2 regions of the Clostridium sp. CM038 genome follow, and region 2 is predicted to be linked to the other one. Evidence: a T-box and tRNA genes for the amino acid it is inferred to sense, from the RefSeq annotation. Region 2 holds a T-box; the other holds one or more tRNA genes.
What was found. A T-box is a leader RNA that pairs with one kind of tRNA and senses whether it is charged. The one in region 2 lies ahead of leuS (leucine--tRNA ligase), so its partner is inferred to be a tRNA-Leu.

Region 1: it has a tRNA-Leu gene. The T-box ahead of leuS (leucine--tRNA ligase) is inferred to sense a tRNA for this amino acid. The anticodon was not compared.

The regions. Positions count from the first base shown of each region.
Region 1 is NZ_CM143651.1:3,797,328-3,804,336, reverse strand. It holds gene ACWJKS_RS17555 (RNA-binding S4 domain-containing protein) at 32-292, shown strand; gene yabP (sporulation protein YabP) at 438-731, shown strand; gene yabQ (spore cortex biosynthesis protein YabQ) at 739-1,143, shown strand; gene ACWJKS_RS17540 (FtsB family cell division protein) at 1,237-1,509, shown strand; gene ACWJKS_RS17535 (S1 domain-containing RNA-binding protein) at 1,590-2,003, shown strand; tRNA gene ACWJKS_RS17530 (tRNA-Leu) at 2,146-2,234, shown strand; tRNA gene ACWJKS_RS17525 (tRNA-Met) at 2,240-2,315, shown strand; tRNA gene ACWJKS_RS17520 (tRNA-Met) at 2,321-2,397, shown strand; tRNA gene ACWJKS_RS17515 (tRNA-Met) at 2,610-2,685, shown strand; tRNA gene ACWJKS_RS17510 (tRNA-Met) at 2,791-2,866, shown strand; tRNA gene ACWJKS_RS17505 (tRNA-Leu) at 2,950-3,038, shown strand; tRNA gene ACWJKS_RS17500 (tRNA-Met) at 3,044-3,119, shown strand; tRNA gene ACWJKS_RS17495 (tRNA-Leu) at 3,188-3,276, shown strand; tRNA gene ACWJKS_RS17490 (tRNA-Met) at 3,282-3,357, shown strand; tRNA gene ACWJKS_RS17485 (tRNA-Met) at 3,363-3,439, shown strand; gene spoIIE (stage II sporulation protein E) at 3,761-6,151, shown strand; gene tilS (tRNA lysidine(34) synthetase TilS) at 6,551-7,009, shown strand, end outside.
Region 2 is NZ_CM143651.1:3,298,703-3,305,711, reverse strand. It holds gene tyrS (tyrosine--tRNA ligase) at 1-796, shown strand, start outside; gene ACWJKS_RS15225 (metallophosphoesterase) at 1,105-1,794, shown strand; gene ACWJKS_RS15220 (GTP pyrophosphokinase) at 1,848-2,639, shown strand; gene leuS (leucine--tRNA ligase) at 2,727-5,186, opposite strand; T-box leader at 5,283-5,544, opposite strand; gene ACWJKS_RS15210 (hypothetical protein) at 5,621-6,121, opposite strand; gene ACWJKS_RS15205 (J domain-containing protein) at 6,148-6,777, opposite strand; gene ACWJKS_RS15200 (DUF5685 family protein) at 6,902-7,009, opposite strand, start outside.

The DNA.
Region 1 (7,009 bases), 500 kb from region 2:
GGGTAAAGAACATTAAAAAGGGGAAGTATAAATGAGATTAGATAAATATTTAAAAGTGTCAAGAATTATAAAGAGAAGAACCATTGCAAAAGAAGCTTGCGAGAGTGGCAGAGTTTCTATAAATGATAAAGTGGCAAAAGCAGGAACTGTAGTAGGTGAAAGTGATATTATAGAAATTAAATTTGCAAATCAAATTTTAAAAGCTAAAATTATAAATATTGCAGAGCATGTGACAAAAGAGAGTGCAAAAGAAATGTATGAAATAATTTCAGGAAGAGAAGACAAAGAATAAATGTTGCTAAATACAATTCTTAATTAAGGTTAATAAGCATATATATTTTATAGGAATACAATTGTATGTCATTAATTAAGAATTGAGAATAAGATTAGCTTCTTAATTCCCAATTTTTTAGAGCAAAACTAATAAGGGGGATATTATGGAAGTAAAGAAAGAAATAAAAATAGAAGATAAGAAAAGCAGTTTAATGCTTGAAAACAGAAAAAAATTAACTGTTAACGGAGTTGTAGAGGTTATAAATTTTAATGAAAGCCAAATATTATTGAATACAGATGTTGGAACAATGATAGTAAAAGGACGAGAATTAAAGATGAACAAGTTAGATGTTCAAAATGGGGATGTTATAATAACTGGGCAAGTGGATTCTTTTGTGTATACTAGCGACAAAAGTAAAGAAAAAAAAGATAGCATAATATCAAGATTGTTTAGGTAGAAGAATTATGATAATTTCTTTGATAGGCCAAGTTAATCTTATAATTTTCAGTTTGCTAGCAGGAATAATAACTGGAGTATTTTTTGATATATATAGATTGATAAGGGGATTTGAAAATCCTAACAAGGTGCTGACTATAATACAGGATTTGTTATTTTGGACATTAACTTCTATAGTGGTTTTTATATTTTTGATGTATACTAATAAAGGGTACATAAACTTTTATGTGTATGTATGTTTAATATTAGGAGTATACTTATATTTGAAACTATTAAGTGGAGTATTTATAAGGGTACAATATAAATTAATAATATTCAATGGGAAAGTATTTAGGGTTGTATGGAATGCTATTTTATACCCAGCAAATTTGTTAGTTTATAAGCTCAAAATAAAAAAAAAAGATAAATTATAAAGAAATAGCTTGAAGAAATGTGGAATACAAATTAGAATAGGTTTATGAAGCGTAAACAATACTCATTCCATTGAAAGGAAAAGGGTATGGGATATGAAAAAAAAATTTAGTATTAAAAGTGCCGTATTAGTTTTTGCTATGATGTATGTATGTTATCTTTTAATTCAGCAACAATCAATTATGAGCAGACAAAAGAAAGAGCTGCAAAAGTATAATGTTGAATTACAAAAGAAAAAAGAACAAAAAAAAGTATTACAGGATGAAGTAGAGTTATCTAAAACTGACAAATATATAGAAAAATTAGCAAGAGAAATATTAGGTCTTGTTAAAGAAGGTGAAACTCCTGTTATGGATAATAAAAACTAAATGCTATAATTATTGTTACGCTTATTATTAAATTAATATATAAAATAAAAACATAATTTTTAAGGAGGAGTATTTTTAATATGACCTTAATGGCTGGAAGTATTGTAGAAGGTAAAGTAGTAAATATCACCAATTTTGGTGCGTTTGTAGAAGTGGAGGGTAAGACAGGATTAGTGCATATATCTGAGGTTTCAGATACATTCGTTAAAAATGTTAATGATCATCTAAAAGAAAATGATATAGTAAAAGTTAAAGTAATCTCTGTAGATGATAATGGGAAAATCAGTTTATCAATAAAACAAGCTGGAGCGCCTAAAAAATCTATTAAACCTATGGAAATAGATTGGGAAAAGGAAAAAAGCAAAGCAAATGCAAGTGGATTTGAAGATATAATGACTAAATTTCTAAAAGATAGTGAAGAAAGATTTCAAGATGTTAAAAAACATCAAGAAGGAAAAGGAAGAGGTTATAGTAAAAAAACTTCAAGCTATTAGTAAATCTGTAGGAACTAAGTATTTAGTTCCTATTTTAACAAAAAAAAGTTATTGACAACGGTTTATACATCATATATAATAAAACATGTTGCCAAGAGGTAGCATTTTCTAAGCTACAAGTAAGTATACTGCAAGTAAGTAAGCTGGAGTGGCGGAACTGGCAGACGCACAGGACTTAAAATCCTGCGGTGGTTAAACACCGTACCGGTTCGATTCCGGTCTTCAGCACCAAATATCGCGGGATGGAGCAGTTGGTAGCTCGTCGGGCTCATAACCCGAAGGTCGTAGGTTCAAGTCCTACTCCCGCAACCAACTATGGCGGAATAGCTCAGCTGGCTAGAGCATTCGGTTCATACCCGAAGGGTCGTAGGTTCAAGTCCTATTTCCGCTACCACTTTGGCATATGATGAGTTTAAAAACATAATATGTTTTTTATAAAAAACTATTGACATATGTAGCAAATTAGTATAACATTAAAATGATTTTAAGAAACTTATTTAACAGTAATAGTAAGCTGGTATGAAAAAATAAATAGACACATAGAGCTTAAAATAATATGATAGTTAAATATTGTATCAATTAAAGTTTGGGCTTTAGCATTAATATCGCGGGATGGAGCAGTTGGTAGCTCGTCGGGCTCATAACCCGAAGGTCGTAGGTTCAAGTCCTACTCCCGCAACCAATGAGTTTAAATCACTCATTATTTCAGTTAAATAAGATTCTAAATATAATTAGCTAAAAGCAAACAAGTGCCGTATTAATTCAAATTTATTCTTAAATACAATATCGCGGGATGGAGCAGTTGGTAGCTCGTTGGGCTCATAACCCAAAGGTCGTAGGTTCAAGTCCTACTCCCGCAACCAATAAGCTTTAAATTACTTAATACGTAAGTTAAATAAGATTTCATAATAGGTAAGTTAAAAGCAAGTATACTGCAAGTAAGTAAGCTGGAGTGGCGGAACTGGCAGACGCACAGGACTTAAAATCCTGCGGTGGTTAAACACCGTACCGGTTCGATTCCGGTCTTCAGCACCAAATATCGCGGGATGGAGCAGTTGGTAGCTCGTTGGGCTCATAACCCAAAGGTCGTAGGTTCAAGTCCTACTCCCGCAACCAATAAGTTTTAGATTATTTAGAACGTAAGTAAAATAAAACTTCATAACAAGTATACTACAAGTAAGTAAGCTGGAGTGGCGGAACTGGCAGACGCACAGGACTTAAAATCCTGCGGTGGTTAAACACCGTACCGGTTCGATTCCGGTCTTCAGCACCAAATATCGCGGGATGGAGCAGTTGGTAGCTCGTCGGGCTCATAACCCGAAGGTCGTAGGTTCAAGTCCTACTCCCGCAACCAACTATGGCGGAATAGCTCAGCTGGCTAGAGCATTCGGTTCATACCCGAAGGGTCGTAGGTTCAAGTCCTATTTCCGCTACCATAACTCACAATTTATATTGTGAGTTATTTTTTATTTGCTGGAAAACTATAAAACTTAAACTATAATGTGCAAAAACATATAAGTATAAATTTCTCGAATATACAATGCCATGAAGTGACATGCTTCATTTAATATTTTAAAACCTACTATATTAATATGGTAGGTTTTTTTATATTATAGGGAATTGTAAAAATCTAATGTAAAAAATATACAAATTATTGTCTCATAAAAAATATATGAGCGCCCCATCTTATGACATTTATTTCCAAGAGACGTTGCTATAATGGAGTCCTAATGATTAAAGGGTGGGTGATTTTTAATATGCAATACGGGATTGATATATTTCCATATGAAAGACTTAGAAAGATAAAAGATGAAGTAAAAAAGAAAAATGCATTAAATACTAATTTAATTATTACAGGAATTGTTTATTTTGTTATAAGCTTATTAATAAGTAGGGTCTTGCTTCTTAATAACACTGCCCCATTTGGTATAGCTTTCTTAATAGCTACAATATTTGTAAATAATCATAGAATTTCAATAATTACAGCCAGTGGTACATTTTTAGGTTATATTACTTTAAATGGTAGTGCAAAGAATATACCATCATATTTACTAGTAATAGTTACAATTGCTTTTTTGAGTCATGTTTTCAACAAAATAAAATCAAAAACTAAAGTTTTAGCTAGCATGTTTGCTATTATTATATTTGAGTTGTTTACCTATAATTTCTTCATAACCCGGGTAAGTGGGTTAATGGCTTTTTTAAATTCATTTTTTCTAGTTTTATGTATCTTCCCATTATATTTTATTCTGGACTATAGTCTTTTATGCTTTAAGGAGATTAAAACAAAACATATATTTTCGAATGAAGAAATAATAAGTATGTCAATTATAAGCTCTTTAATTATAGCAGGTACTTGGGGACTAAGTATATTTGCCATATCAATTACGAATATTTTAGGCCTGGCATTTGTTATAATAATAGCTTACATTAACGGAAGTGGAGCTGGTGCTGCATCAGGAATTGCCATGGGTATTATTGTAGGAATGTCTTCTGAAAATATGATTGTGTTTATAGGAATGTATGGTGTTTGTGGCTTAATAACGGGTGTTTTTAAAGAAACTGGAAAGATATTAAGTGCAACATCTTATTTAGTGGCTTTTTCAATAATAAAAATATATTGTATTACGGGATCTGATTTTATGATATTTGAAGCTTTTGTAGCTGCTGTAATATTTTTGCTAATACCACAAAAAGTTTATAGCGAATTATCCACAGAATTTAATTCCGATAAAAAAAAGCAAAATGTAGAACAGGGGTATATAAATAAAATTAAAGATACATTTGTAGGAAGGCTAAATAATTTTTCAGATGTACTTTCTAATATGTCAGATATATTAAATAACTTAGTGGATAATGAAAAATTGGCGATGAAAGGTAAAAGCAGCGCGTTGGTTGAAAATCTTGCGGACAGGGTGTGTAGTAATTGTAATATGAAGTCTATGTGTTGGAAAAGGGAATTACATTATACATATGCAGCATTTGAAGAATTAATTCAAAATTTTGAGAGGAAGAATAATAGCGTACCGGAAGAAATTGAAAGAAAATGTATAAAGAGAACCGCCATACTTAAAAATACAGAAGATATTGTTAATAAGCACATTATAAATGAAATGTGGAGAACGAGGCTTAGTGAAGGCAGAGAGCTTTTAGCAAATCAGATTAGTAATATGGCGGGTTCTGTAGGAGAAATTGTTGAAGATTTTAATTCTGAAATTCAAATAGATACTTCTATGGAAAAACTTATATGTAGAGCCTTAGATAAAAATAGAGTTAAGCACAATGATCTTATGTGTTTGAATGATAAGCTCGGACGATTGAGTATTAAATTGTCACTTAACGCTTGCAGTGGAAGGCAAATGTGTGTAAAGGATTTATTGCCGATTATAAATGGGGTCACAGGCAAGTGCATGTGTGTTAGTGAGGAAGGGTGTAATATAAATCCGAAGACCAATATATGTAAGGTAACTATTGAAGAAACACCTAAGTTTCATGTGGTATCTAATGTGGCTAGGCAGTGTAAAGATGGTGAAAAGTCCAATGGAGATAGCTATAGCTTTGGTAAGCTTCCTGATGGAAGTTATATGTCAGTTATTAGTGATGGCATGGGATCAGGACCCCAAGCGGGTAGAGAGAGCGAGGCTGCGGTTGAATTAATAGAAAAGTTTACATCAGCAGGTTTTAGTAAAATTACGGCTATAAACACTGTGAATTCAATAATGACATTGAGATTTTCCGAAGAAGAAAAATTTTCAACTATAGATTTAAGCAGCATAGACTTATACACTGGGGAAATTGATTTCTTAAAAGTGGGGGCAGTTGCAACTTTTCTAAAATCAGGTGAAAGTTTAGAAATTATAAAATCAAAATCTCTTCCTATCGGTGTTTTAGATAAAGCAGATATAGATATACAGCAAATGGAATTAAAAAATGGAGATATTATGGTTATGCTTAGTGATGGGGTATTAGATTACAATGATGAAAATGTAGGGAGGGTGGATTGGGTAGTTGATTATTTAGGTAAAAATAATTGCAACAATCCCAAGGATTTAGCTGAAGGGTTGCTCTCAGAAGCAAAAAAATTAAGTGGCAATAGAGTAAAAGATGATATGACAGTTCTTGTTTCAAAGATATATAGTCTATACTAAATGTATTTTATAAAAGAAATATTTTAATGCCCTGTAAATTGAGAGAAAAATCAGGGAATATATAATAAAAGAGATTAAAAAATGGAGAAAGTATTTATGGGGGTAAGAACCTCTTTTACATTCTTCATTTTTCCCATTTTTAACGGCATTTCAGAAGGAAAGTCTCTCATTTCTATAAGTGGGAGTTACATGCCCTAACAAATTGAAAACTTCGGTGGGAGTTTAAATCGCCTTCTAAGTCGTTAATATTGCAGCGACCCAAGAGATGATTTAAAGGTGTGTCTAAAAAAATGGAAAATATATATTACTAAATGATATAGTAATATGATATAGTGATATGGTATTAAAAAAATATAAACCTGCAAAAAACAGAAAACATTTTAAAAATAAATTTGGGAAGTGAAAATTTTGTCAGAAACAGTTATGGACTTTATAAAAGAGAATTCAATGTTTGATAAGGGAGATAAGGTTATAGTTGCATTTTCTGGTGGACCTGACTCCACGTGTTTGCTCTATATTTTAAACAACTTTAAGGAAGAACTTGGGATTACACTTATTGGTGCACATCTAAACCATTGTCTTAGAGGAGATGAGTCTGATAAAGATCAGGAATATGCAAAAGAAATTTGTGAGAGTTTGAATATAGATTTTTATAGTGAAAAAGTGGATGTACATAGAATTTCAAAGGAAAAGAATTTATCTTGTGAAATGGCAGGACGAGAAGCTAGATATGAATTTTTTGAGCAACTTATGGTTAAATTAAATGCTAATAAAGTCGCTTTGGCACATAATGCTAATGATCAAGCTGAAACTATTTTAATGAGGATAATGAGAGGAACGGGTATCGAGGGAATAGTA
Region 2 (7,009 bases):
CTCAGTAAATAAGATGTTAGCTGCTGAGTGTTTTAAACAGAGACTAGAAAAAGGTTTATCTTTTTTTGAATTTAACTATATGCTTATGCAAGGATATGATTTTTTAATGTTAAATAAAAAATATGGATGTACTATGGAGTTAGGTGGAGATGATCAATGGTCTAACATAATTGCTGGTATAGAGCTAATAAGAAAAAAAGAAAGTAAAGCTTCTTATGGAATGACTTGCACACTACTTACAAATAGCGAAGGGATTAAAATGGGTAAAACTGTAAATGGCGCTCTGTGGCTTGATGCAGATAAAACATCTCCTTATGATTTTTACCAATATTTTAGAAACATTGGAGACTTAGATGTAGAAAAATGCTTATCATTACTTACTTTTGTACCAATGGATGAAGTCAGGCGTCTAAGTGCTTTAAAAGATGAAAAAATCAATGAAGCTAAAAAAGTTTTAGCTTTCGAGGTTACAAAACTTATTCATGGAGAAGAAGAAGCTGTAAAAGCACAGACCGCAGCAGAAGCATTATTTGGTGGTGGAACTAATATGAGTAACGTACCTAAAGTATCTATACCGTGCGACATGAAGAATGCGGGATTGATGGATATATTGGTGTACACTAAAGTGGTGCCATCAAAAGCAGAAGCTAGAAGATTAATTGAGCAGGGCGGATTAACTATTAATGATAAAAGGATTGAAGATAAGAATGCAACACTTTTAGAAGAAAATTTTAAAGATGGTTGTGTACTTATTAAAAAAGGAAAGAAAAAATACTATTCTTTAACTATAGAATAGCAATTTTTTTTAAAGGGCGAAGTTGAAATTAATATTTTAACTTTGCTTTTTTCTTTTAGTGGTAAAAAGATTTTAGTAAAATATCTTTTGAAGCTGGAGAAGGGTTCAAGGCAAGTTGGGGAGAATTTTTTAGTGATAGAAGTTTTAATACAATCAATATAAAGGTATAATAGCATAGAGACGTTAAAAAAATGACTAAGGTTAAACTTTGAGCACTAATGAGTGTAGCAATAGCTAAGGTTATTGCTTATGTAATGGATATAGACAATTAATGGAAAAAAACTAAACGATTAATAAGGAGGTATATTATGGCGTTGTGGGCAATATCTGACCTTCATTTATCTATAAATTCAGATAAACCCATGGATATATTTGGAGATAAATGGAGTAATCATAATGAAAAAATTAAAGAAAATTGGCTTAGCAAAGTTTCAACGGAGGATACTGTACTAATTGCAGGGGATATTTCATGGTCCATGAATATTTCTGATGGTGTGGAAGATTTAGAATGGATTCATAAGCTTCCAGGTAAAAAAATACTTATAAAGGGAAATCACGACTATTGGTGGAGTGGTATCACGAAGCTTAATTCTCTCTACGCGGATATGGATTTTATCCAAAACAACTTTTTTAACTATAAAGATTTTGCTATATGCGGAACACGGGGATGGAATTGCCCAGGAAATACGAGATTTACAACTCATGATGAAAAAATATATAATAGAGAGTTAATAAGGCTTCGAATTTCACTCGATGAGGCAGTGAAAAAGGGTTATAATAAATTTATTGTAATGCTTCATTATCCACCTACTAATGATAAGTTTGAGAAAACTGAACTTATAAGAATAGTAAAAGAATATAATGTATGCAAGGTCATATATGGTCATTTACATGGACCATCTTTAAATAGGCTATATGAAGGAAATATAGAAGGCATAGAATATATAGTTACTTCTTGTGATTATTTAAACTTCGATCCTTTAAAAATATTAGAATAGTATCAAAAGTTAATACAATGTGGATATGAAATTTTATGTAAAGGACTGAGTATATGGCAATAAGAGAGTGGAAAAGATTTTTAATTCCTTATGAACAGGGTGTAGAAGAGTTAAAAGTAAAATTTAAAAGTATAAGAAGAGAATATAGACGAAAAAATGAGTATTCACCTATAGAGTTTGTTACCGGAAGAGTTAAAGAAATATCTAGTATTCTTGAGAAAGCTAATAAATTCGGTATCCCTCTGGATAGAATCGAATATGAAATGGAAGATATTGCAGGCATAAGGATAATGTGTCAGTTTGTAGATGATATTGATAAAGTGGTAAATCTAATTCGTGAAAGACGTGACATGCAGATGGTTTATGAAAAAGACTATGTTGCAAATGTAAAAGGTAGTGGATATAGAAGCTATCATATGATTATAAAGTATCCTGTAAACTTAGCTGATGGTCAAACCGAAATACTAGCAGAATTTCAAATTAGGACCTTGGCAATGAATTTTTGGGCTACAGTAGAGCATTCTCTAAATTATAAATATAAGCATGATATACCAGAGAATATAAGGGCAAAACTTAAAAATGCTGCAGATGCTGCTTTTCAATTAGATGAACAGATGCTAGAAATTAAAGACGAAATTAAAGATGCACAAAAATTGTTTGAGGTAAAATCTAATTTGGTGTCGGATATAATGAATAATATACTTGTGCTTTCGTCGATTGGAAAGTCAACGGATGCAGCTAGGTATAGAGAACAATTAAATAAGCTAATAGAAGAAGGAGAAGTTTATGAGATTAGCAGCTTACTTCGCGCAACTCAAAAAACATTAGATATGTATGGAGTTTAAATTGAAAAGGAGAGTAGAAATTAAAAATTTCTACTCTCCTTTTATAATAATTCGAATTTAAACTGTAAAAACTGTATGTAGCTATTACTAAGAAGCTACTATATTAACTAGTCGTCCTTTAATTACAATAACCTTACGCACAGTTTTACCTTCTAGGGTAGCGATTACTGTTTCATCTTTAAGAGAAATTTTCTTTATACTTTCTTCATCTAAATCTTGAGATATAGTTATTCTGGATTTAATTTTACCATTGATTTGAATAGCTAGCTCTACTTCATCTTTTATAAGAGCAAACTCATCAAATTTAGGCCAAATTTGATTAAATACAGAGTAACCCATACCTAAGGTTTCCCACTTCTCTTCCGCAAAGTGAGGAGTAAAGGGAGCTAAAATCTTAAGGTAATCCACAAGCACTTCTTTTAAAAATTTAGTATTTATATTGTCTCCATTAACATATTTTAATATAGCATTGGTAAGCTCCATAAGTCTTGCAATAGCAGTATTAAAATGAAGTTTTTCTGTATCTCCAGTAACTCCTTTTATTGCGAAATGTCTCCAGTAGTTTAATTCTTTTTCTTCTATGCCTAGAGAGTCTTTGTTATTAACTTCTTTTGACATAACGCTGATTCCAGTGTCGATTGATCTTTCAATTCTATCAACAAATCTTCCAATAGCTTTTATACCATCATCACTCCAAGCTCCACCATCAATATAACCAAAACCAAACATTAGGTACATTCTAAATACATCTGCGCCGAACTCTTTTATGTACTTGTCTGGAGAAATAGTATTTCCTTTTGATTTACTCATTTTCACTCCGTCTGGTCCTAAAATTAAACCTTGGTGAGTAAGAGATAAGAATGGTTCATCAAAATCTAAATACCCCATATCACGAAGAGCCTTGGTTATAAATCTTGAATATAGTAAGTGACCACATGCATGTTCAGGTCCGCCTACATATTTGTCTACAGGAAGCATTTTGTTTACTAACTCTTTATCAAAAGCTTTTTCATTGTTTTTGTTATCTACATACCTAAATTGGTAGAAAGAAGAACAAACGAATGTATCCAAAGTATCAGCTTCTCTATGAGCTGCGCCGCCACAAACTGGGCAAGGGACATTCATAAAATCCTCGCATTTAGCAAGTGGTGATTCTCCGTCTGGTGCAAATTCTACGTTGTACGGCAGTTCTACAGGAAGTTGATCCTCAGGTACAGGAACAGCCCCACATTTTTCGCAGTGAATTATTGGAATAGGAGCGCCCCAATATCTTTGTCTTGAAACTAACCAATCACGAAGTCTAAAGTTTACTTTTTCACAGCCGAGACTTATACTTTCTAATTTTTTTACAATTGCTTTTTTTCCGTCGATGGTAGATAAACCATCAAATTCTTGACTGTTTACCATTTTTCCATGTTCAGTATAAGGGAGATTTTCGCCCTCTCCATTTACACTTTTAAAACCAATAATTACTCTTTCAATAGGCAATTTGTATTTAGTAGCAAATGCGAAGTCTCTATCATCATGAGCAGGAACAGCCATTACTGCACCAGTTCCATAAGTGTTTAGAACATAGTCAGCTACCCAAATTGGAACCTCGCGTCCATTAATAGGATTAATAGCATAAGAACCAGTAAATACACCTGTTTTATCTCTTGTAATAGATTGTCTTTCTATATCAGTTTGTTTTCTAGCATCATATTTATAAGATTCAACAGCATCTTTATATTCACTTTTAGTGAGGACATCTACAAGTTCATTTTCAGGGGCTATGACTACATATGAAACACCGAATAAAGTATCTACTCTTGTAGTAAATACACTAAAGTCTACATCAGAATCAACTACTTTAAAAGTAACATCAGCACCAGTAGATTTGCCTATCCAATGTTTTTGCATGGATTTGGTTTTTTCAGGCCAATCCAAGGTATCAAGCTTTTCTAGTAGTTCATCAGCATAGTCAGTTATTTTTAAGAACCATTGTGTTAAATTCTTTTTAGTAACCTCAGTGTTACATCTTTCGCAAAAGCCATCTACTACTTGCTCATTTGCAAGTACTGTACTACAGCTAGGACACCAATTTACAGGTGCTTTTTTCCTGTAAGCAAGGCCTTTTTCAAATAGTTTTAAGAATAACCATTGAGTCCATTTATAATAATCAGGGCGACATGTAACAACTTCATGATCCCAATTAAACATTGCTCCCATAGCTTTTAATTGCTTTTCCATATTAATAATGTTTTGCTTCGTAGAATCCTTTGGATGCACTCCTGTTTTTATTGCGTAGTTTTCAGCAGGTAGACCAAAAGCATCAAAGCCCATTGGCTGAAATACATTGTATCCTTGCATTTTCTTCATTCTAGCCCAAGAATCTACAGGGCCATAGTTAAACCAATGCCCCGCATGTAATTGGCTTCCAGATGGATAAGAGAACATTTCAAGTACATATAACTTCTTATCAATTTTATTTTCATCAAATTCATAAAGGTTAGTTTCTTCCCATATTTGTTGCCATTTTTCATCGATAGTTGTAGTATATTTTGCCATTAGTATTCCTCCTTATTATGATCTATAGGTTAAAAACAATTATTAATCTTTTCCACTTAGTTTTAAATTAGAAAATAAAAAAAACCCTCATCTCAACAAAGAGACGAAAGTAATATTCCGCGGTACCACTCTAATTAGGCATTACGCCTCACTTAAGAATATAACGGTTTTAACCGTACTTGTTTTCACAAGTAAGCTTTTACTTACAAGTAAGATTTTACTTAAAAATAAGCTCATAGGCAAGTTCATATTATATCATTACTGCTTCACACCTATGGGACATTATTTATCTTAATGACCCAACAGCAGCTCTCTTTAAAATGCTATAAATACTACTACTCCTAATAAAAGCAATTTATTATAGTATCATTTGTTTAAGATTGTATTATTATTCATTATAATTTAAATAGAATTTTGTGTCAAGGCTATGTGATTTACTTAAATTTCATAACAAGATTTTTATTTGCATAGGATATAAATACAGTAAGCGCATAGTCATATACTATGAAGGCAAACTCCATAACAATTATTGTTAAATATATATTTATATTAGGAAGTTTTGATAATATAAATAATTTATAAATAAATATAAGTATAGCGGAGGCTATATTAAAATACAATAACTTAAGCACAATTTCTAAAATCATACTCCTTAATTTTTCTATAAAATATTTCACAAAGCCATAGGAACCAAAAATTAGTATATATGCAATGCTTATAAGCTTTGAAGGTATAATAAATAAACTAAGCAAGGAGACAGCACTATATACTACAATGGTATTCTTTATTCCGGTAGTTAAAATTGAAAGTGGAATAATACAGGAAGCAATGCCTAACATAAAAAATTTATTTGTAGGGAAAATAGAAGAAAGATATAGTAATATTAAACTAAGTGCTGCGAATATTCCACCCTTAGCAATATTATTAGATTTCATAAAAATCATCTCCTAAATTAATAGAATTAGCAACAGGATATAAGATCTCCGCCTAAACATTCACAAATACTATCTGCACACCACAAGTTAAGACATAGATTACCCATGCCAAAATCATTGTTACGCTTGCCATAATAGTTATCTCTATAATTTGAAGTACGCGAATTTAGTTCATTAAAACTTCGTCTATATTCAATATTATTAGGATCTTGCGTGCAAGCGCGGCTTATAAAATTATAAGCACTATCATGCCAGCCTTTTTTGAGGTGAAGCACTCCCGTTAAATAATTCCACTCGGCAGTTTTAGTATTCATGGAATTTAATTTCTGCTCAGCGGAAGCGATATTTCCGCTATTTAAATCCATTCTTATAGATTGATATATATTGTTATTAGTATAGTCATTATTTGAATTAGAACCATAATTATTAGACGAATTGTAACTGTTAGAAGAACCATTGCTACTTGAAGAACTAGTATTTTTCATAAGTGAATCATAGGCTTCATTTAGTTCCTGCATTTTTTCTTCTGCTAAATCTTTTAAAGGATTATCACCATACTGATCAGGGTGATATTTTTTTGCTAGCTCTCTATAGGCTTTTTTAATATCTTCTTTAGATGAGCCTTGTCTTACACCAAGTACTTCATAGGGATTTATCATCTTTATATTCCACTCCTTTTAAATTATTAATGTTACATTCTTTATTAAATCATCACCTGCGGTGATGTAATATTAACGACTTCAGAAGGATATTTATACCCCCACTGAAGTTTTCTACTTGTTAGGGTATGTTACTCCCACTTATAGAAGTGGGAGACTTTCCTTCTGAAATGTCGTTAAAAACCTTATCCATTTTTTCCATGAGTCCGAGTTCTAGTATATTACATAA